2 regions of the Paenibacillus sp. Negev47 genome follow, and region 2 is predicted to be linked to the other one. Evidence: riboswitches for the same ligand, from Rfam matches in the RefSeq annotation. Region 2 holds a riboswitch; the other holds the start of a gene.
The links. A riboswitch is a leader RNA that binds a small molecule or an ion and turns the genes downstream of it on or off. The one in region 2 is predicted to bind glycine.

Region 1 (10,911 bases), 900 kb from region 2:
GTCAGGCTAACTCCAGGAACCGCAGTTAATGTATTCAGGGTGTAATGACTCTTTTGCAGATTCAGATCGGCTACATCGATCATTCCTTGTTTCCCCATGATGGACATATAGACAGATGCGCTGAGTGCAAGTAAAGCCTGGTTGGAACAGATGTTGGATGTCGCCTTTTCGCGGCGGATATGCTGTTCACGTGCTTGCAGTGTCAGTACAAAACCGCGCTTGCCGTTGCGATCCGTGGTCTGGCCTACAATTCGGCCAGGAATTCGGCGCATATGAGGCTGGGATACGGCGAAATATCCGCATGTCGGGCCGCCGAGTGAAGCGGCGATCCCGAGGGGCTGCGCATCGCCTACTACGATGTCGGCACCCAGCTTGCCTGGAGCTTCCAGCAGACCTAGCGATAGCGGGTTAGCACTTACGACGAGCAGACCCTTGTGCGCATGCACGAGGTCAGCGGCTTGTTTTACATTTTCCACGGCACCGAAGAAGTTCGGGCTCTGGATCAGGACAGCAGCGGTATCGTCCGATATGGCGGCTTGCAGGGCATCCCAGTCAGTGACGCCATCCTTATAGCCAATCTCAACAATCTCTAGACTCAGTCCGTGCGCATAAGCCTGCAATACCTGACGGGCTTCCGGATGAACGGTACGGGATACGATGAGCTGTTTGCGACGAGTTGCCGCTGCGGCCAGATTACCTGCTTCCGCAAAGGCCGTTGCACCGTCATACATGCTGGCATTGGCTACAGCCATACCGGTTAATTCACAGATGTAGGACTGGAATTCGAAAATGGCCTGTAGTTCACCTTGGCTGATCTCAGGCTGATAAGGTGTGTAGGCAGTGTAGAACTCGGAACGGGATATGACATGATTGATGACGGAAGGAACATGATGATCATATATGCCTGCGCCGAGGAAGCTGGCATGAGTTTCGAAATTGGCGTTGCCGCCAGCCTGTTTGGACATGTGACGTGTAAGCGCATATTCATCAAGTTTGGAGGATACGGGCAGCTCGCCCTGATAACGAATCTCCTGTGGAATGTCCTGAAACAGATCATCCAGCGTATCCACACCAATGGTTGCGAGCATGGCGCTCTGATCCTGCTCGGTCATGGGAATATAACGGTGCTTGCTCATACTTGATCAACTCCTTGGGTAGGTGTCTTTGACGTACGTATCCGTTTATGAAAAGGGGTCTTCACGACCACGGCTTTCAGCTTCTTGCCGCGGATCTCAATCTCAAGCGGGGTTCCGAGCGCAGCGTATTTGCTGTCGATGAGGGCAAGCCCCAGATTACGTTTCAATGTTGGTGATTGCGTGCCTGTCGTCACTTCACCAATCTGTACGCCTTCGGCGTAAATCGGATAGTGGGGGCGGGGGATGCCACGCTCCAGCACTTCGATGCCGACCAGTTTGCGGGCGGGACCATCATTTTTTTGTTGTAACAAGGCTTCGTGTCCGATAAAGGGTCCAGCATTCAGCTTCACAAACATACCTACGCCAGCTTCGAGTGGAGAGATGGTTGCCGACAATTCCTGTCCATACAGAGGGAGCCTTGCTTCAAAGCGCAGCGTATCCCGGGCACCGAGGCCTGCTGGTACAAGTCCGTGACCTTCTCCAGCTTGCATTAATCCATTCCAGACCGCAGAGGCTTGATCCGCAGATATATATAGTTCAAATCCATCTTCACCGGTATAACCAGTACGGGATAACAGCAATTTTACTCCACAGACTTCGGCATTCTGCACAAAACGAAATGGTTCAATGGTGGATACATCCGTATCTGTAACTTTTCCGATAATATCTACAGCCAGTGGACCTTGCAGGGCGAGCAGCGCCGTCTGCTCCGAATCGTTGGTCATGCTTACACCAGGGATCAAGTGCTCTTGCAGCCATGCCCAATCCTTGTCGATGTTGGAGGCGTTAACCACGAGCATATACTGCTGATCTTCCAGCTTATACACGAGCAGATCATCCACCACACCGCCATTCGGATAACACATCAGGGTATACTGGGCTTGACCGGGAACCAGCGTGGTCACATCATTGGTCATCATTTGTTGCAAAAATGCTTCAGCCTGCTCACCCTGTACTGTGAATTCGCCCATATGGGATACATCGAACAGTCCAGCGCGCTCGCGTACCGCTTCATGTTCTTTCTGGATTCCGCTAAATTGTACCGGAAGCTCCCAGCCTCCAAAATCAATGCACCGTACGCCTTCATATTGCTGATATAGTGGGAAGAGTGGTGTTCTAAGCAAATCGGACATCAAATCACCTCGTCATGGGCCGTCAGCCGGCCGAATATGCAATCGTGGATCAATGAACCAGGGTATTTTTAAATTTTCATCTAGAGACCTTTAGTGGGTAAGTATGATAAGGCAGCTATGACAGCGCCGATCTGAATCCTGTTTTTCGTTTTTTGGGAAAAAGGAAAAGGACAGGCCAAAGAACCGGCATGCCAAGTAGCACGCTGTATTCTAAGGCTCTGTCCCTTGTACCTGAGAGTTACCCCGCCGCGTCGTACAGCAGGTTTCCCCTTGGGTGATCATAACGCCCGCACAGGGCGAATAGATGCTCTCCAGAGTTGCGTCCCGTAAAAGTCCTTTTGCCTGAGAGATTCACCTCCGCTTATCGGTGGTTTACTCCTTCGGCGTTACCTCATGTACATCCCGAGTCGGGTGTCGCGGGTAATCTCTCCCTTTACATTCATCCGCGGGTATAACATAGTCCAATAAACACGTTTACTCCTCTCATTAAAACGTGAATCCACTATCGATGTCAAGAACGATATCATAGAAAGTGATTAAAAACCGAATATTTAGTATAGTTTTAATATAATTGTTCGTGTATTTAAAAAGACTACGCTTACTATTCTAATATTCACCAGTATATGTAGAAAGAGTGTATTCAGGTTACGGTTTGAGGAGGGGATCAGCAAATAAATTGTAAGGTATCTTGACATTTGATTCATAAATATCATACGCTATGTTCTGGGAAAAAGGTTAAGGTCAAAGATCGCATGCACTCATTAATGAAAAGCGAGGCGGATATCGATGAGCGAATTGAAAAGTGATTTCCTGTACAGTGAAGAGCACGAATGGGTGCAAACCGTAGGGGAGGATACTGTACGTATTGGCATTACCGAGTTCGCGCAGCATCAGCTGGGTGACATTGTGTTTGTGGAATTGCCTGACCTTGAATCCAATGTAAAAGCAGAAGACAGCATTGGAACGATCGAATCGGTCAAAACGGTGTCGGACTTGTTTTCTCCAGTCACTGGTTCAATCATTGCGGTGAATGATTCGTTGCAGGACTCACCTGAACTGGTAAACAGCTCTCCTTACGAGGAAGGCTGGATGATCGAGATTCGTGTTGAGGGAGATCTGTCTGCAGCGTTGTCCACATTGATGAATGCAGATGCGTATCGCAAACATACCGAAGAATAGAATCAATGAACTTGTACTTATTAACATATGTTATTACAAAAATGAGATGTGCTTCATGTTATTGCGACCTGTGTGAGCTTGATGCTTGCACAGGTTTTTTTGTGTTTTCCAAGGAACGTTGTGAATACTGATTTAAGCAGATTGTGGATGCAAATTGTCTGATTAGATCAAGCTATAGGGTAGAAAATGATTTTGGAAATGATAAAAGTCATAGGCAAGAAAAGCCTTATGTACCAATGAGTTCAGCCATTATGCATAGATAAAAACGATTACATAACCTAATGTTGTCATCATTGTTCATGACGAAAGTACGCTTTCATTTCATTGAACAGGAGAGCATTCTCGCTTAGGATTACAGCAGGGGAGAAATGATACCCCTTTCATAATCATAATCACTTGATCCAAGGAGGATAATACAATGAGTAATTTGGACCAATCGTCCAATTCCAAAGGTGGGCTACGGGTTGGTGTTCAGCGTTTTGGCCGATTCCTGAGTGGTATGGTCATGCCAAATATGGGAGCGTTCATCGCCTGGGGATTAATTACGGCTCTGTTCATTCCAACAGGCTGGTTCCCTAACGAGACGCTTGCACAGCTAGTCGATCCGATGATCAAATATTTGCTGCCACTGTTAATCGGTTATACCGGGGGTACGATGATGCATGGTCAGCGTGGTGGTGTCGTGGGTGCCATTATGACCATTGGGGTCATCGTGGGTAGCGATATTCCGATGTTCCTCGGGGCCATGATCGCTGGACCTCTGGCAGCATGGATCATCAAAAAATTCGATAAATCGATCGAAGGTAAAATTAGAGCCGGATTTGAAATGCTGGTTAACAACTTTTCAGCCGGTATTATTGGCGGAATCTTGGGCATATTTGCGCTACTGGGCATCGGGCCTGCTGTAGAAGCGATTAGCAAAGTATTGTCTGCCGGAGTGCAAGGCTTAATGAATCTGGGTTTGCTGCCGCTGGTCAACCTGATTATCGAACCGGGTAAAGTATTGTTCCTGAACAATGCAATCAACCACGGTATTCTTACACCCATTGCAACAGATCAAGCGAGAGAATTAGGGCAATCCGTATTATACATGCTTGAATCCAACCCGGGTCCGGGACTTGGTATCTTGCTTGCTTATTGCTTCTTCGGACGCGGAATGGCCAAATCTTCTGCACCAGGTGCCGTTATCATTCATTTCTTCGGGGGAATTCATGAGATCTACTTCCCTTACATTCTGATGAGACCGATTCTGATTCTTGCCGCAATTGCAGGCGGTGTTGCAGGTACATTAACATTCATGCTTACAGGCGCAGGGCTTGTCTCAGCACCATCACCGGGTAGTATTATCGCTTATTCCCTTTTAACACCAAGAGGTGGATACCTCCCAATGCTCGCTGGGGTGCTTGTAGCAGCGGTTGTTTCCTTCCTTGTAGCAGCATTGTTGCTGAAAACGGGTAAACAAAAGGACGAAGATCTGGAGTCCGCATCCAGTCGGATGAAAGACATGAAGAGTCAAGGAACCGTGCCAAACGCTGGCATTACGGCTAACCAACGTGAAGCAGACAGAGCTGCGGATATGGCTTTTTCTACAGTGAAAACAGATGTGAAGAAGATTGTCTTCTCCTGTGATGCAGGTATGGGATCGAGTGCCATGGGCGCTTCCATTCTACGCAAGAAGATGAAGGCCGAGGGGATTGACGTTACGGTGACCAATACGGCCATCAGTGATATCCCGCCGGATGCAGATGTGGTGATCACACAACAAGTATTAACAGATCGTGCCCGCTCTGTGGCACCGAATGCAGAACATATATCCATCGACAACTTCCTAAAAAGCCCGGAATATGATGCGCTCGTTGAACGTCTGAAGTAATTGCACGAATTCGTTTTCCCTGAGCCGGAGGCTGAGATATGAGTATTACCAAAAGACAACGTGAAATCGTGGAGTTTCTGCTGGAGCATCCACATGAGGTCACTGCCGGCGAAATTGCCGTTGAAGTAAAAGTCAGTACCCGAACCGTTCACCGCGAGCTGCAAATGATTGAACAATGGCTTGAACCTTTGGGGATGAGACTGGAAAAAAAATCAGGAACCGGAATCCGAATTGAGTCCGGTTCGGATGATCTGACTGCATTGCGACAGCAACTGGAGGGTAAAGAATATGTAGAGTTTACGCCAGAAGAGCGTAAGCTCTTCATGCTTTGCATCCTGCTTGATGAGTCGGAGCCTGTGAAATTGCTTGCTCTTGCTTCGGATCTGAAGGTGACTGTATCCACGGTAACCACTGATCTGGACGATCTGGAGTCACGGATTCTTCAGGCTGGACTGAAGCTGGTTCGCAGGCGTGGATATGGTGTCAAAATTAACGGAAGTGAGACGTTTCATCGCACAGCCATAGCTGCACTTGCCCTCGAATTTCTGGATGAGTCCGACCTGTTCGGAAGACAGCCAGAACAAGGAGGCTCCATCGTAAACCAAAAACTGCTGGATATGATTGGACATGGTGATGTGCTAACGGTCGAAAATGCGTTATGGCAGCCGGATATCGAATGGCTGGAGAACATCCCGGAACGGCAATACATGAAGCTGCTGATTCAATTATCTGTTGCGGTCGTACGTATTCGTAAAGGCTTTGGCATTGGCCGTATATCTCCTCGGGAGAAGAAGGGAGATGACATTGCAGAGCAGGGTGAGATAAAGGTTCCACCGTATCTGGCTTCCCGCTTGTGCAGTGTTCTATCTACCCAGCTGGGGCTGACATTCTCCCAGGATGAGCAAGCTTATTTTCACAGACTATTAATTGAGACAGAACAACGCATTCACTCTTCACGGCTGTTGCCAATAGACGACTTGATTTTACTGGACAGGGTACATTCGCTGATTGATCAGATGCAGGCTAGAACTCATTATGCCTTTCATGAGGATCGTTTGCTTCGTGAGGGTCTGATTGGTCATATGCAACCTGTAATGGAGCGAATTGAAGAACAGCAGATCATTCGTAATCCGTTGCTGCAGCAGATTCGCAAGGATTATGATTCACTCTTCGAAGATGTCAAAAAATCCGTGCATCAAGCTTGGCCGGGTGTGGAAGTTCCGGATGAGGAAATTGGTTTCTTGGTCATGCATTTTGGAGCTTCCATTGAGAGGTTACGTGCATTGAAACGGGAAATCAGGGCGATCATTGTGTGTACAAGCGGAATCGGATCATCAAGCATGCTTTCCAGCCGACTGACAAAGGAGATTCCCGAGATTCGGATCATGGACAGCGTGTCCTGGTATGAAGCTACCCGAATCCCTACAGATGAATATGACCTGGTGTTATCCACTGTCGATCTGCCGATGGATGAGCATCAGTATTACAAAGTGAGTCCACTGCTCACGGCAGAAGAGAGTGAGCGGCTGCGCCATTTTATCAGAACAACAACGTTACAACGCCAGCATAACAAGCCGCTTGAAACAGAGATTCAGACGACAAGTCGTTACTCGGACCCTGACGGAATGGAAGCTCTTCTGGTTGAAATTGTTCGGATTATTGGAAAGTTTCAGGTGTACCCGCTGGATAATCGAGATATCGGTTTCTATAAAACCTTATATGCGATGTGCAACGTACTCCATGGATCTGGTGTGTTGAAGGAACCGGAGGAGATTGCGAAACGGTTGGAGGCACGTGAAGCAGTGGGGAGTCAGAAGATTCCCGGCACAAGACTTGCGCTGTTTCATACACGCAGTGAGGGCATCTACAGGCCGTCTATCAGCCTATTTCAGCTCACTGAGCCACTCCTTCGTACGCCGGATGATCCGGCAGGAGTTACCCATATCCTCGTGATGCTCGGCCCCAGGGAATTATCCAAGGAAAGCCTGGAGGTTCTCAGTGAGATCAGTGCCCTGTTATTGCAGGAAGAAATGATTACATTGCTGGAAAAGGGAATCAGGGATGAGCTCATTCATTACCTATCCCAGGAACTCGTTGGATTTTATCGCAGTAAAACTGAAATTGGAGGTCAAAAATTATGAGTATGTTAACAACAGATAAAGTCATCATGAATGCGACGGCTCAGGACAAATATGAAGCGATTCGTATGGCAGGACAGATTCTGAAGGATGCGGGACATATTACCGCTGATTACATTGAGAAGATGATTGAACGTGAAGAGATTGTCTCGACCTATGTAGGGAACGGCCTTGCGATCCCGCACGGTACGAAGGAATCCAAATCTTTCATTTTATCCACAGGTATCTCTGTCATTCAGTATCCACAGGGTGTTGATTTTGGCGAAGAAAAAGCCTATATGGTGATTGGTATCGCGGCTCAAGGCGGGGAGCATATGGAGATCTTGACTAGCATCGCGGTGATCTGTGCTGAAGATGAGAATATGGAGGCCCTGCGACTGGCCAAAACTGCTGAAGAAGTTATTGCTATTCTGGAAAGTGAAATGGAGCTATGAAGGCCCTACACTTTGGCGCAGGCAACATTGGACGTGGGTTCATCGGATTGATTCTGTCCCGTGCAGGATATGAGGTGATTTTCTCCGACGTGAATCAGGAATTGGTAACGGCTCTCCAGCAACGGGGAGAGTATACCGTAGAACTGGCTAACGAAAGTAAGGATCAGGAGACCGTCAAGGGTGTAAATGCAATCGATGGGACCCAGTTAGAAATGGTTGCCCAAACTGTGGTGGAAGCTGACCTGATTACAACCGCAGTGGGTGTGGGAGTGCTGAAACATATCGCACCAGGCATTGCGAAGGGCCTTGAGATTAGACTGAATTCCGGTCTTGCTCAGAATCCTCTCCACATTATTGCTTGCGAGAACGCAATTGGAGCCAGTACGCAATTGAAAGAGCAGGTATATACTTTGCTCAATGAAGAGGTACGTTCCCTTGCGGATCAGTACATTTATTTCCCCGATTCGGCCGTAGACCGGATTGTGCCTATTCAACATCATGAAGATCCTCTGCATGTACAGGTAGAGCCTTTTTACGAATGGGTGGTGGATCGCTCCCAGATGGCTCCTGCATTCAAACCGGTTGAGGGCATCGTATATGTCGATGACCTGGAGCCGTATATCGAACGGAAGCTGTTCACTGTAAATACAGGGCATTGTGTTGCAGCATATATCGGTAATGTGCACGGGTATGACACGATTCAGAAGGCTATTACTGACGAAAAGGTGAAATCCATTGTATATGGCGCTTTGCAGGAAACCGGGGCTGTTCTGGTGAAACGGTTTGGATTTAATCCTGACGAGCATGAGCAGTATATTGTCAAAATATTGGGAAGGTTCGTCAACCCGTATCTCACCGATGAGGTTACTCGTGTTGGTCGTTCCCCGCTGCGCAAGCTGTCTCCGAATGATCGTCTGGTTCGCCCGGCTCTTCAGGCCTATGCGGATGGAACTGAAACGACCTATCTGGCTATGGGCATGGCAGCTGCCTGCAAATTCGATGTCTCCGATGATCCGGAAGCAGTCGAACTGCAGGACATGATCCGCCAGAAGGGGATTGCGGCTGCACTCCATCATTATACGTCCATGGATGAGCATCATCCGGTGCTTCAACAGGCTGTTGCTCAGTATAACCAAATGTAAGAGCAGTGTTCGTAAGCTAATAGTATAGACAATGCATCATAAAAGAAGAGCCATACAGTCGTTAACTGTATGACTCTTCTTTTTGTTTGAGCACCTCGGCGTAGTCATCCAAACAGCGTTGACATATGCACGACTTTCGGCGCTGCTCTGGCGGAATGCGGTCAAATATACCTTCGGGGAAAGTAGCCCGGTTACACCAGCATTCCGAATGAGTATGTCCTGCGGCATAGGAACAGCTATTAGCTTCCCCGCATAAAGGGCAGACAAGAACATCGATGTTCAAGCGCTCCTGATTGTCTTGTTCTGCAGACATTCGGTTCTTCCTTCCTTGTGGAATAGCTATGAGTTGAAGATAAACATACTGATCTCAGTATAACAGAAACGTGTGGGTGATCATGGAATTCACTGTACTTAAATGTACATATGAATTCCACTTCACTATATTTGTTTTTCTCACTTAACTATTCTTCAGGCGGTAATTCGATCTGTAGACCTTCTACATGCTTGCGTCCCATTAGTTTGCGTTTCTTCCGGTTTTCTTTTGTCTCAAACACGATGTCCAGATCGTAGTCGTCGCCCGGATATAGTTCATCGGCAGATATATGGAGGGTCAGGCGTTTTTTATGGATTTTGACTTTGCGCCCTCTCAGTATGACTCCGATATTTCCCCGGCTATCCTCCACATCACAGACGATGCCCGACTGGTTGAGATAGGCCGCATACACCCGATCCCCTTTGCGAAAAGGTTTGGCAGGAGCAGGAGAATCAGACTCTCTGGTTGTTGTCTTTTTGTGGAGACTGACGGAATCCTTTGATTGCTTAGACTTATTCCGCCTGGTCAACTCTGCTGGGTCCTCTGCTCCTGTAACGGAACGATCAGGCGTCAGGACCGGATTCTCCAAAGGAGGTGACGTGAACACGAATGTACGATCTCTCGAGCTACTTTGATCCGATAGGGACTTGGAACGCTCGATAATTCGCTGTGGCATGCCTAGCTTCAATGCGATGGAATAAGCATAGCTCTCACCAGCTTCTCCTATACGCAATCGATAAAGAGGCTGGAGTGAGATCGTATCAAATTCCATGCGCGCATTTTCAAATCCTGGGGTGGCAGCTGCAAAATGTTTGATTTCCCCAAAATGCGTTGTCGCCACAACGGTTGCTCCGCGGCTGTGCAGTTCCTCCAGCATGGCGATGGAAAGTCCGACGCCTTCACCGGGATCTGTGCCGGATGCCATCTCATCAATGAGCACCAGAGTCGATGTATTGGCCTGTTCCAGTATGCCGATCATATTGCGAATGTGTGCAGAGAATGTACTGAGTGCTTGTTCCATACTCTGTCCGTCACCAATATCGACCGCTACTTCGTGATAAACGGCCATCTCGCCACCTTCCTCCACCGGAATAAGCAAACCGGATTGCATCATCAGGGTGAGCAAACCTAGCGTTTTGAGTGCTACCGTTTTACCACCGGTATTCGGTCCGGTAATAATGAGCGACGAGTACGTTCTGCCGATTGCAAAATCAAGTGGGACCATGGAAGAACCCATGAATGGATGACGTGCACGTTGAACACTGATGTGGCCTTGTGTATTGACTTGAACCGTACGTCCGTCCATGGTGGCCGCATATTTGGCTTTGGCAAACAGGAAGTCCAGCACGCCTACCGTTTCAGTGTTCAGTGCAATTTCACGGCTATAGGATTCAGCCAGGGAGGTTAAATCACCGAGAATTCTCATCTCCTCTCGGGACTCCTCAGCCTGTAGAGCGGCCAATTCCATCTGCAGGCCTACTAACTCAACGGGTTCAATATATACAGTTTGCCCGCTCCCCGATTCATCCAGCACACTGCCTTTCACCTGTTTACGGAATTCTT
Region 2 (10,911 bases):
AACATGTGGCACTAACCAACAAGGAATGGGCTTTGCTCATACTGCTTGCCTCTCATCCGGGCCGGGTGTTTACCAAGGCGGAACTGTATGAACATGTCTGGGGTCAGCCAGAGGCGGGGAACTCGAGTACAGTCACAGTTCATGTGAAGAGCCTTCGGGCTAAGCTTGGTGACGAGCCCCATCATCCACGCTGGATTCAGACGGTGTGGGGCAGTGGCTACCGGTTTGTGGGGGAGCCTGAGGAATGAAGCTGAAGTACTGGTTAATGCTCGCCTTCCTCATTGTAATGCTGCTGCCTGTCGTCGCTGGGTGGGCGCTGTACTCCCTGTATAACTATTACAATGATCAGCGTGCTGTAACGGAATATGTAGAGTTGTCTGGACAAATGGCCCCTATTGAACTGGCTTTATCTGACCCGGGTCTGTACCGGTTGCAATCGCCTGATGCCTTCGCTGCACTCTCCGAATTGGAGAATGGTCGGGTGAACTTTGATCTATATTTACCAACAGGGATTCGGGTGTATACATCGGGGGGGAGTACATGGTCTGCTGAAGCTTACACCGTTGGGGGTGCGGAGCTGTATCGTAATTTGTACAACTTACAGATTCGTCATCGCACATTCTCACTGAAAAAACCCGTGTGGGAAAAAGGTGAGTTGGTTGGCATTTACGAAATCGTCATGCTGCGTGGAGATTGGCTGGAAGGCATATCCCTGCGGACAACCTGGGTCATGGGTCTCGCTGCTGCTTTCTTTATCCTGTTATACGGAACAGTGCTGCGGCTTCTATCCCGAAAGCTCTTTCGGCCGATGAAATATCTCATAGAACGAATGGATGCTTTTGCACGGGGAGAGGCTGCTCCGGATGTGGTACCTGTTCGTCATGATGAAATGGGCACATTGCTCCAACAGTTTGATGCAATGCAAGACAAGATCAGACATACTCAGGCCGATGTGGAAAGGGAGCAAAAAGAAAAAGAGCTCATGATTGCCTCGTTATCCCATGATCTGAAAACACCGTTGATGTCCATTAGTGCCTATACGGAAGTACTTAACGGTGATCGTCAACTGGAACGCCTTGAAAGGCAGGAATATCAGGATGTGCTGCTCGGGAATGTGGAGCGGATGAAACAGATGATTAGTGAACTTGAGATGTATACGGCACTGGGTTCCAGTGAATCGGAGATGTCCATGGTTGAGGTGGAAGGTGAGGAGTTTTTTGATATGCTGCTTGGGAGCTATGAGGGACTTGCTGAGCGTGGGCAGATTGACGTGAAGATGGATGTCCGCACAGATCAACTGTACCGAGTTCATCCCGAACAACTGATGCGCCTGACAGATAATCTGATAAATAATGCACTACGCCACACAAGGACGAACGGTGTAATGGGACTAGGGGTTATTGCTTCAGATTGGGAGCTTCCTGAATGGATTATTCCTTCGCTAGGAGCTGAATTGGATAACTACAGGGCGGGAGCAACATTGATCATAGTACAAAACGAAGGTCCTGCTATTCCTGAAGAACAGCTCATTCGTATCTTCGAACCCTATGTTCAACACCAGAATCAGGAGGAGAAGACGTATGCAGGTGGTTCGGGATTGGGGTTGAGTATAGCCAAACGGGTTGCAATAAAGCACGGGGGGGATATGCGCATGTGGTCATACGAAGGATGTGGAACGCTGGCAGCATGCCGATTGCCTGAACATGGAGAATGTAAACGCAGAGAGGATGGGTAAGATGATGAAAAAAGGATGGATGATGCTGGGTACTGCTTTGCTTGCAGGCGCCCTGCTTGGAGGTTGCGCGGAGAAGGATATGCTGGCTATGTCAGGAGACGATATGATCGAGAAGGTTGTCTCAGCAGAAACAGAACCTGCCTCATATTATGCGGAAGGTGTGATGAAGATATGGGCGGACGACAAGCTGAGTAACACCATGCAAATTAAGGAATGGGTAGATGGTGAAACTGGACGAAAGCGCACGGAAACATCCGAGAATGGCAATGTCAGTTACGCAGTTAATAACGGAAAGGAGATCATCCTTTATGAAAAAGAAACAGGAGCAGCATATTCCATGGATGCATCATCCGTGTCACAACAGCCTAATCAAACCCAGAAACAAATATTGGTTGATCAACTAGAGCGGTTACGTACTACGCATGATGTGAATATGATGGGACAGGAGAAACTTCATGGACAGGACGTCATTCATATTGAATTGACACCAAAAGAAGAAGGCGCGTTCTCCATATCTTCAGAGTATTGGGTAGACCCCAAAACGTGGATGATTGTCAAAGTAAACAGCGCGTATGGGGATGGAAAATCAGAAATGGTCTATGATCCGATTCAGTATGACCCTGAATTCACAAAGGATACTTTCGTAATTGACATCCCTAAGGAGGTCGATGTGAAGGACTTGAACGATATGATGCAGAATTCCGAAGTGACCCTAGAGGAAGCGGAAAAAGCGTTGGAACAGCCGTTCCTACAGGACATGAGTGGAGAATTCGAACGATCACGGATCGAAATGTCTACATTGGGCGGTGAGCTGAGCAGAGATGAAGTAACCTTGTATTATGTACGTGACGACAAGGTAGAAGTCAGCCTGACAGTATTCAAGATGCCGGAAGAAAATGTGGACGATACACTAATGCCGGATGAAGCCAAGATTAAGGTTCGTAACACCGAGGGTTCATATATGAAGAGCATTCGGAACATATCATGGAGTGAAAATGGCTTGCGGTACTCCGTCATGGGTGAAAACGAAGGATGGACGAAAGAGAAGCTTCAAGCTTGGATAAATGAATTGAAGCTGCCTAATCATTCCTAATGAGTGATAAAGATGATAATTATACGTCACTTTTGTTGACATATAATGTGTAGCATATTAATCTGTAAGTATATGTACCAGATATGATTCAGATATGATCCAATTGAACAGAAGACACACGTTCGATGTGAGTTGAACGAGAAAGTGAATATAAGCGGATGATAACGAGCGGGAGAGACCTGGGTTAGCCGAGCAAAAGGGCTAGTGTTCAGGCACCGAAGGAGCAAGCTGCTGCGCACCCGGCGCAGTGGTTAATCTCTCAGGTAAATGTACCATCGTTGGACGCAACTCTGGAGAGTGCGCGAACTGCGCCACCCAAGGGGTATATGATCAGTTAGCCCGGTGACCTTGCCTGTAATCGCAGGCATTCACCTTGTCCTTGGACACTGCTGGTCATGAAACTCTCAGGTATCGAGGACAGAGAGAGGGCCTGAGGCCTTCTTCTGTCCTTTTTTGATGTCATCATTCAGTAAAAAAAGAACATTGTGGAATGGGATCTGGATGGAAATGACGAATACAATTGGAGGGTTACAAGGTGCGATTTAAAGATGTGTTTTCAATTATTGGCCCGTCGATGACGGGGCCTTCAAGTTCACATACAGCTGGAGCAGCAAGGTTAGGGAGAATCGCTCGCCAGTGGCTCGGTTGTACGCCGGATCGGGCGCGACTGACGCTGTACGGTTCATTTGCAGATACGTATCAGGGTCACGGCACGGATCTGGCACTGATCGGCGGTCTTCTGGACTATGTCACAGACGATCCGCGTATCCCGGATGCAGAGCAATACGCAGAAGAAGCGGGCATGGAGGTTGAGTTTTATACAAGCGGCCTGCCTGCTCCGCATCCGAATACGGTCAAAATTGAGTTATGGCATGGAGAGCGTGCCTGCTCCTTGATCGGGGCTTCCATTGGTGGCGGCAGCGTATCGGTGCATGCGATGAATGATTTTCGTGTCCAGATCAGTGGTGAATTCCCTACACTCGTTCTGCGGCATGCTGACAAAGCAGGCGTACTTGCGTCAGTGACGTCTACGATCAGTTCATCGGGAGTTAACATCGGCTATATGCAGGTGGATCGGAAAGCTCGGGATGGTGAAGCGCTGACGGCAATGGAGATGGACGGCGTGCCTAATCCGGATATGTTGAAGCGTCTGCGTTCGCTCGACCATGTGCTGGACATTCGTGTCATTGATTTGAAGAGAGGAGTTGATTCGGATGCGGTTTAAACATTTGCACGAATTGAATACGATCTGTACAGCGGAATCCAAAACCATTGCTCAGCTGATGATTGAGGAGCAGGTCCAAGAAACGAATACGCCTGAAGCGAACGTTGTGCAGCAGATGTCGGACTATTATCAAGTGATGAAGGAAGCGGTACAGAAGGGATTAACGGAAGATACCACATCACGCAGCGGGTTAACGGGTGGAGACGGCAAGAAAATGGCCGAGTACATTCGCAAAGGTGAGACTTGCTCTGGTGATGCTTCTGCACTTGCGATGGCGTATGCCCTGTGTGTATCTGAAGTGAATGCTTCCATGGGCCGCATCGTGGCAACACCAACAGCTGGTTCCTGCGGCATTATTCCTGGTGTGTTTATCAGTTCACAGGAGCGGTTTGGCTGGACGGACGAACACTTGGTTAACGGGTTGTTCTGTGCTGGGGCAATCGGTTATGTTATTGCGAACAATTCATTTATCTCCGGTGCCGAGGGTGGCTGTCAGGCGGAAGTGGGTTCTGCGATTGGTATGGCTGCGGGTGCCATGGTTGAACTGCGTGGAGGTACACCGGAGCAGGTCGTTCATGCCGTTGGCTTGGCTTTAAAAAATACACTGGGCCTTATCTGCGATCCAGTCGCAGGCCTCGTCGAAATTCCGTGCATCGTCCGTAACGGACTGGGTGCCGTCACAGCATTGGCTGCGGCCGATATGGCATTGGCCGGTGTACGTAGTGCCATCCCGTCAGACGAAGTCATAGACGTCATGCTGGAAGTAGGCAGTGCGATGCCGAGCCGTCACCGGGAGACAGCCCAAGGCGGATTGGCTCAGACACCAACAGGCCGCAAAATGATGCAAAATCTGGCCAAACCGAAAGCAAAACGTGCCGAACAGGAGACGGAGTCCTCTACTGAAAATGATGCAGAACCTACGGCATAATGGATTGATATGAAATAAATCTAACTCTAACTTGTGGAGCCTTGAGCCTTGACTATTAAAGATGATGCAGGGCTCCCTACATGATACGAAAAGCCGATACAAATCTTCCTGGTGAAGATTTGTATCGGCTTTTTTGTCTTTTTCTAACGAAGAAAATAAAAACATTGACTCTTTATATATCGTATTGATATATTATTTATTGTCATATATCAATACGATATATAAAGAGCGAAAGAAAACTAAAGGAGATGGATAGAATGAAAGGGGTTTTCCAGACGAGTCTGCTGTTTTTGAAAAATGGAGCAACCATTGTAGGATTAATTACGGCTGTGCTATTTCAGGTTTTTTTTAACATCATCTGGCTTAGCGGATACGATCAGGTTAATGAGAGAATGACTGAACTGGCTGTCACCATCGTGAATGAAGACGGGGCTGCGGCTGTGCCGGTGGCCGAGTCTTTGGCAGGGGGGCTGGATTTCGAGATCAAACCATCCGAATCGATGCAAGAAGCGAGACAGCTGTTAATGGACCGGGATGTGTACATGATCATTGAGATTCCATCCGGTTTTATGCAGCAGGCAGGAGACTTGTCGAAGCCGGTGGCAGTTAAGTATGTGATGAACGAATCGAACGTGGCTACCGTTAAAAGTGTGATGCAGAACGTAGCCGCACAAGTTACAGCGACGTTGAACCGTGAAGTACAACAGAAGGTTATTCACGGAGTACTGGACCAGTCCGGTATGACTGCCGATCAGGCCGATAGGCTAGCGCTGGGGTTATCTTCACGTGTGGAGGCAGAGGTGGAGCGGTTAAATCCTGTCCATAATTTTTCTTTTTCCATGGTACCGATGTTGATTGTAACGGCTACGTTTACCGGAGCGATGTTGCTTGGCATGAATCTGCAGAAAGTGTCTGGTGAACTGAGTGGTAGGGCAGGGAAATGGGAGCGCTTCTGGGCCCGCAACATTGTTAATCTGGGTGCTGCATTTATTGTTTCACTCGTTGGATCGGGAATGATGCACGTTATGGGGGTATCGTCAGCAGATGGGTGGTTAATGTTATGGCTATTCCAGTTGCTGATCACCTTATCTTTTCTATTCGTGGCACAGTTGAGCCTGCTGTTGCTTGGCAATGCGGGGGCTTGGTTAAACAGTGCGTTGTTGCCTCTGCTAATGCTGTCCTCGGGCTCAACAATTCCGCGCGATGTAATGTCTGAGTTCTACCAAATGATCGGTCATTATCTGCCGGGGACTTATGCCGTAGAGGGGATGACGAACCTTGTACTTGGAGGAAACGGGATCGGCAGGGATGCATTCTTTCTTGCATTAATCGGGGTAACAACGCTGACTTTGGGAGCTTTTAGCATCTGGATCAGAAGTTCCAGCCCGGCAATTTCTGATCCTCGTAGGAGGAAGCAGCCTGTTACTGTACCTGCTGCTCTGGAAGCATCAGTGTCTTCATCCGATTATTGAATATGGGGTGCTGATTGTGATACGTTAAGGGGAATGGAAAGGAGCGGTGAACCGATGAACACGCAGCATGTCATCCTCGGAATACTGCACAATCAGCCATGTTCGGGATACGAGATCAAGCAATACTTTGAACAATATTTTTCATTTTTCTTTGATGCCAGCTTCGGCACGATATATCCTACACTTGCGAAAATGGAGAAGTCAGGGCTGCTCACTAAGGAATCGGTGAGACAGGAAGGTAAACCCGACAAGAACGTGTACTCTTTGACTCCTGAGGGATCAGCACAATTTCACGCCTACCTGATGAGTCCCCTGGAAGACGAGATATTCCGTTCTGATTTTCTGATGCGGTTGTATTTCGGAGAGTTAGCGGATGAGGCCACTGTAATGGGGTGGGTTTCGACGGAATTGAGACGCAAAGAATTGTTATATGACGAGCTTCAGCGACAGATGAAGGAATTCGGCGAACGGATTTCACCTTCACAACGTTTGTGCATGCAAGTGGGACTTGTGCAGTATGAGGCCACCATCCAATTGCTCAAAGAGCAACTGGCTGATCCTGTGTAATCCATAACAGCGATTGATATGCGAAATAGGCGCTCTACAGATCAGGAACAGGTCTGTGAGCGCCTATTTTGTGTTGGATTTCGATGAAGTGGACTCCAATTTGCATAAGAGCGAGTATAGTTTGATGTATTATGTGAGACTAGTACTCAGTACAGCATATCCATATGCAGGCAATTCAATGGCAAGCACGCCATCATCCTTGGCAATACGATGGTTTCCGCCGAATAGCTCTGTCCATTCCCCGTCACCTGCTTCCAGTTCGACAATAGCTGTCTCCTCTGAACGATTGAACAAGATCAGGATGCGTTCCTCATCATCTTGCCGTTCGAGTACCAGTTGGCTGCCGTCGGGGCGAGCCTGCAGGAAACGAATGGTGCCTTCCGCACGCAGGGCAGGATGAGCATGACGTAGTGAGATCAGTTTCTGATAAAAGTCGAGCAACTCCCGGTCCTGCTTCGCTTCGTCCCATTCCATGCATTTCCGGCAACCCGGATCTTGTTCGCCGTCCATTCCAATCTCGTCTCCGTAATAGATGCACGGAGCACCCATGTAACTGAACTGGAATAACGCAGCCAGCTTCATCTTGCGCTGATCGCCCTCACACAGGGTGAGCAGACGCGGGGTATCGTGGCTGTCCAGCAAGTTGAATGCTACTTCGCTGGCCTGAAGCGGATAGCGGGATAACTGTCGACCGATGGAGTTGGCGAACTGTTCGGCATGCAGCGTATTTTTCACAAAAAAGGCATTCACGGCATCGGTAAACGGATAGTTCATGGAAGCATCGAACTGATCGCCCTGCAGCCAGGCAGAGGACTCATTCCAGACTTCACCCAGAATATAGGCTTCCGGATTAGCGGCCTTGACTACACGACGGAAATCACGCCAGAAGGCATCATCCACTTCATCCGCGACATCCAGCCGCCATCCGTCCGCACCCACTTCCTTGATCCAATACTCGGCAACCTCCAACAGATAGGCCTTAACCTCGGAATTCTCCGTATTCAGCTTCGGCATGTGCGCTTCGAATCCGAATGTCTCATACGTAGGAATGCCATTCTTCACATCCAGCGGGAATTCGTGTACATGGAACCAGTCCTTGTATTGGGATTGTTCTCCGTTCTTCTGCACATCGACGAATGGTGCAAAGGTCTTCCCGGAATGATTGAACACGGCGTCCAGCAATACACGAATCCCACGCGCATGGCATAGCTCAACCAGTCGTTTCACGGTATCTGCGTCACCGAAGTGACGATCTACCCGCAGATAATCTTCTGTATCATATTTATGATTGGTCGTAGCTTCGAAGATGGGGGTGAAGTAGAGCGCATTGATGCCGAGTTCACTGAGATAATCGAGATGGTCGATCACGCCTTGAAGATCACCACCGAAGAAATTAAATGGTGTTGGCTCGCCGCCCCAGGGTTCTACATTGTCCGGATTGATCTCCGGGTTGCCGTTGGCAAATCGTTCGGGGAAAATCTGATAAAATACCGCATCCTTTACCCATTCAGGGGGTGTGAATACGGCCCCGGCATGAATGTAGGGGAATTGGAACATGCGGCCTGGATCGTCCGGTTCTTCTTCCTGGAAGCCCGTCTCGGTCATCCAGATCTGCTCGTCTCCTTCTTTTAATAGAAAAGAATACTTCAGCCGATGGTAAGGAGGCTTCACTTCACCTTCGTAATAATCGAACATGGAGTCTGTCGTAAACTTGGTTAAAGGAACCAGGGCTTTACTTTCATCCCATGCATATTTATCCCCGGTCAGTGCGTATACCTCGGTCAGATCATTCTTTTTGGAACGAAGACGTAGGCGAATTGTATCCTGATCGTAGGCATAGGCCCAGTTCCGCTTTGGTTGATGATAGATGGCTTCGAGCAGCATATTAAGTTCCCTCCCGTTATTTATAAACATGTTATGTACTTCGTGGACTGGTATGACATGACATCGCGCAAGCTAATGATTAAGATATAATTAACCCAACTGGTGTAGAAAGGAAACGAATACGCGTATGAAAACCAAACTGTTATACATTGAAGATGACACGGAAATTGCAACATGGGTAAGAGCTGATCTGGAGGAGCGCGGTTATGAAGTGATCTGGCTCGGAAGTGGTGAAGGTGCAGCTGAAGCTGTTGTTGGCTGCTCATTGATCATTCTGGATGTCATGTTGCCAGGGCTGGATGGATTCACAGTCGGACAGCGACTCAAAAAGGAACATCCGGCTATTCCTATTGTCATGTTATCAGCCAGAACGTCTATTGACGATAAGCTCCATGGTCTTGATTTTGCCGATGACTATGTGACCAAGCCGTTTCATCCCGATGAACTGGCTGCCCGAATTGAAGTTCAGCTGCGGAAGGCAGGAACTGTGATCTCATCCGATGCGGCTTTGAAGCTGGATCATCTCTCGATCTATGAGAAAGATAACCGGATCGTCAATGATGAGACGGGGGATGAGATTGTTTTATCGGGCAAACAGTTCCATATCTTCGCCTACCTGTTACGACATATGGGCATGATTCGAACCAAAGAGCAGATCTATGAAGCAGTATGGAACGAGCCATATCTGGATGGGGACAAGACCTTAATGGTACATATTCGACATCTGCGCGAGAAGCTGGAGCTTGATCCGGCTAATCCTGCTATTATTCAGACGGTCCGTGGTGTTGGATATCGTGTGAAGAAGCCATGATCCAGTGGTTCAGAGCACGGAAGAGCAAGAAAGAAGAACAGCGCATGGATCATAATTATAAGCAAACCGGGCAGGGCAAACTTCGATTTGGTCGGTCTTTAATGTCCCGATATATCATCCTGATCCTGGTAGCTATATTGTTTGTGCCTGTCGTCCTTCCAATCATATCCGTTATATATATTGTCGTAGTGAATAATACGAACACGGACCGAGCGGCACCTTACGGTGACGTTACCCGGATCAGTAACCTTTGGTCGCGTGAAGCCGAGAATCTGGATGGTGCTTCGGATGAAGAGATCAGGGCCCGATTGGAGCAATTACATGGTACGTATCCCAAATCTTCCATGTATCGTGTGAATACGAGCGGCGAAACCGTCTTTATTCTTGGGGGTGAAGATGTAACGCTTCTGGAATCCACATCGCCGGATGGTCTGACAGACACGACACTTAGATGGTCACTGGATTCCGGGCAAACGACAGAGACTTATATTCCAGCCTTATGGAATGTGAACAATACGGTGCAATTCATGAAAGAAGCTTCCTTTCGCGATCCACTGACCGTCGTTGCATATATTGGCGGAGATGAGCAGGACAAAGGACAGGGATTCATGATCATTGAAGTGCCGCGGTCGCTTTTGCAAATGAAACAGAGTAACTGGCCGATGGAACTCTTGTATCTCGGTATCGTAATGACCATCATCTTTCTGATCTTCATTATCTTGTCGATTCTCTTCTTCGCACGTATTCGCAAAAGGCTTATTCGGTTGCAGACGGCAATGATGACCCCGGGTAAGGTAGGCATTCCACTTCCGGTTGACATTCGTCAGTCAGATGAGATTGGTCAGCTGGAGGATTCATTCAATCAGATGGTGCATCAACTCACTGACAGTCGTCACCGGGAACGCGAGGAAGAACTATTGCGCAAACGTCTCATTGCTGGGCTTTCCCATGATCTTCGCACGCCGTTAACGGTAATTCGAGGGCATATGCATGCACTGCATAAAGAAGATCTCAGCGAACAAGGCATCCACTCATTACATCGCATGGAAGCGAAGATGGAGGATCTCGGCGGCCTCATTGACAACATGTTATCCTATAATTTGCTTACGAGCGGGAAATATACACTGAAGCTGGAAGAGAAAGATATGCTTCGTATCGTTAGAGAGACAGCCGCCTCATGGTATCCCGTCTGGGAG

Region 1: linked by a shared signal. The riboswitch ahead of gcvT (glycine cleavage system aminomethyltransferase GcvT) and the one ahead of sdaAB (L-serine ammonia-lyase, iron-sulfur-dependent subunit beta) in region 2 are both predicted to bind glycine.

What each region holds. Positions count from the first base shown of each region.
Region 1 is NZ_CM177754.1:1,392,309-1,403,219, forward strand. It holds gene gcvPA (aminomethyl-transferring glycine dehydrogenase subunit GcvPA) at 1-1,136, opposite strand, end outside; gene gcvT (glycine cleavage system aminomethyltransferase GcvT) at 1,133-2,269, opposite strand; glycine riboswitch at 2,486-2,586, opposite strand; glycine riboswitch at 2,590-2,712, opposite strand; gene gcvH (glycine cleavage system protein GcvH) at 3,056-3,448, shown strand; gene AC4G47_RS06480 (PTS mannitol transporter subunit IIBC) at 3,867-5,321, shown strand; gene AC4G47_RS06485 (BglG family transcription antiterminator) at 5,360-7,462, shown strand; gene AC4G47_RS06490 (PTS mannitol transporter subunit IIA) at 7,459-7,893, shown strand; gene AC4G47_RS06495 (mannitol-1-phosphate 5-dehydrogenase) at 7,890-9,035, shown strand; gene AC4G47_RS06500 (cysteine-rich CWC family protein) at 9,097-9,348, opposite strand; gene AC4G47_RS06505 (endonuclease MutS2) at 9,497-10,911, opposite strand, start outside.
Region 2 is NZ_CM177754.1:495,368-506,278, forward strand. It holds gene AC4G47_RS02415 (winged helix-turn-helix domain-containing protein) at 1-248, shown strand, start outside; gene AC4G47_RS02420 (HAMP domain-containing sensor histidine kinase) at 245-1,735, shown strand; gene AC4G47_RS02425 (LolA family protein) at 1,737-2,828, shown strand; glycine riboswitch at 2,988-3,112, shown strand; glycine riboswitch at 3,117-3,251, shown strand; gene sdaAB (L-serine ammonia-lyase, iron-sulfur-dependent subunit beta) at 3,364-4,053, shown strand; gene sdaAA (L-serine ammonia-lyase, iron-sulfur-dependent, subunit alpha) at 4,043-4,981, shown strand; gene AC4G47_RS02440 (YhgE/Pip domain-containing protein) at 5,239-6,453, shown strand; gene AC4G47_RS02445 (helix-turn-helix transcriptional regulator) at 6,508-7,020, shown strand; gene AC4G47_RS02450 (alpha-glycosidase) at 7,150-8,904, opposite strand; gene AC4G47_RS02455 (response regulator transcription factor) at 9,032-9,715, shown strand; gene AC4G47_RS02460 (sensor histidine kinase) at 9,760-10,911, shown strand, end outside.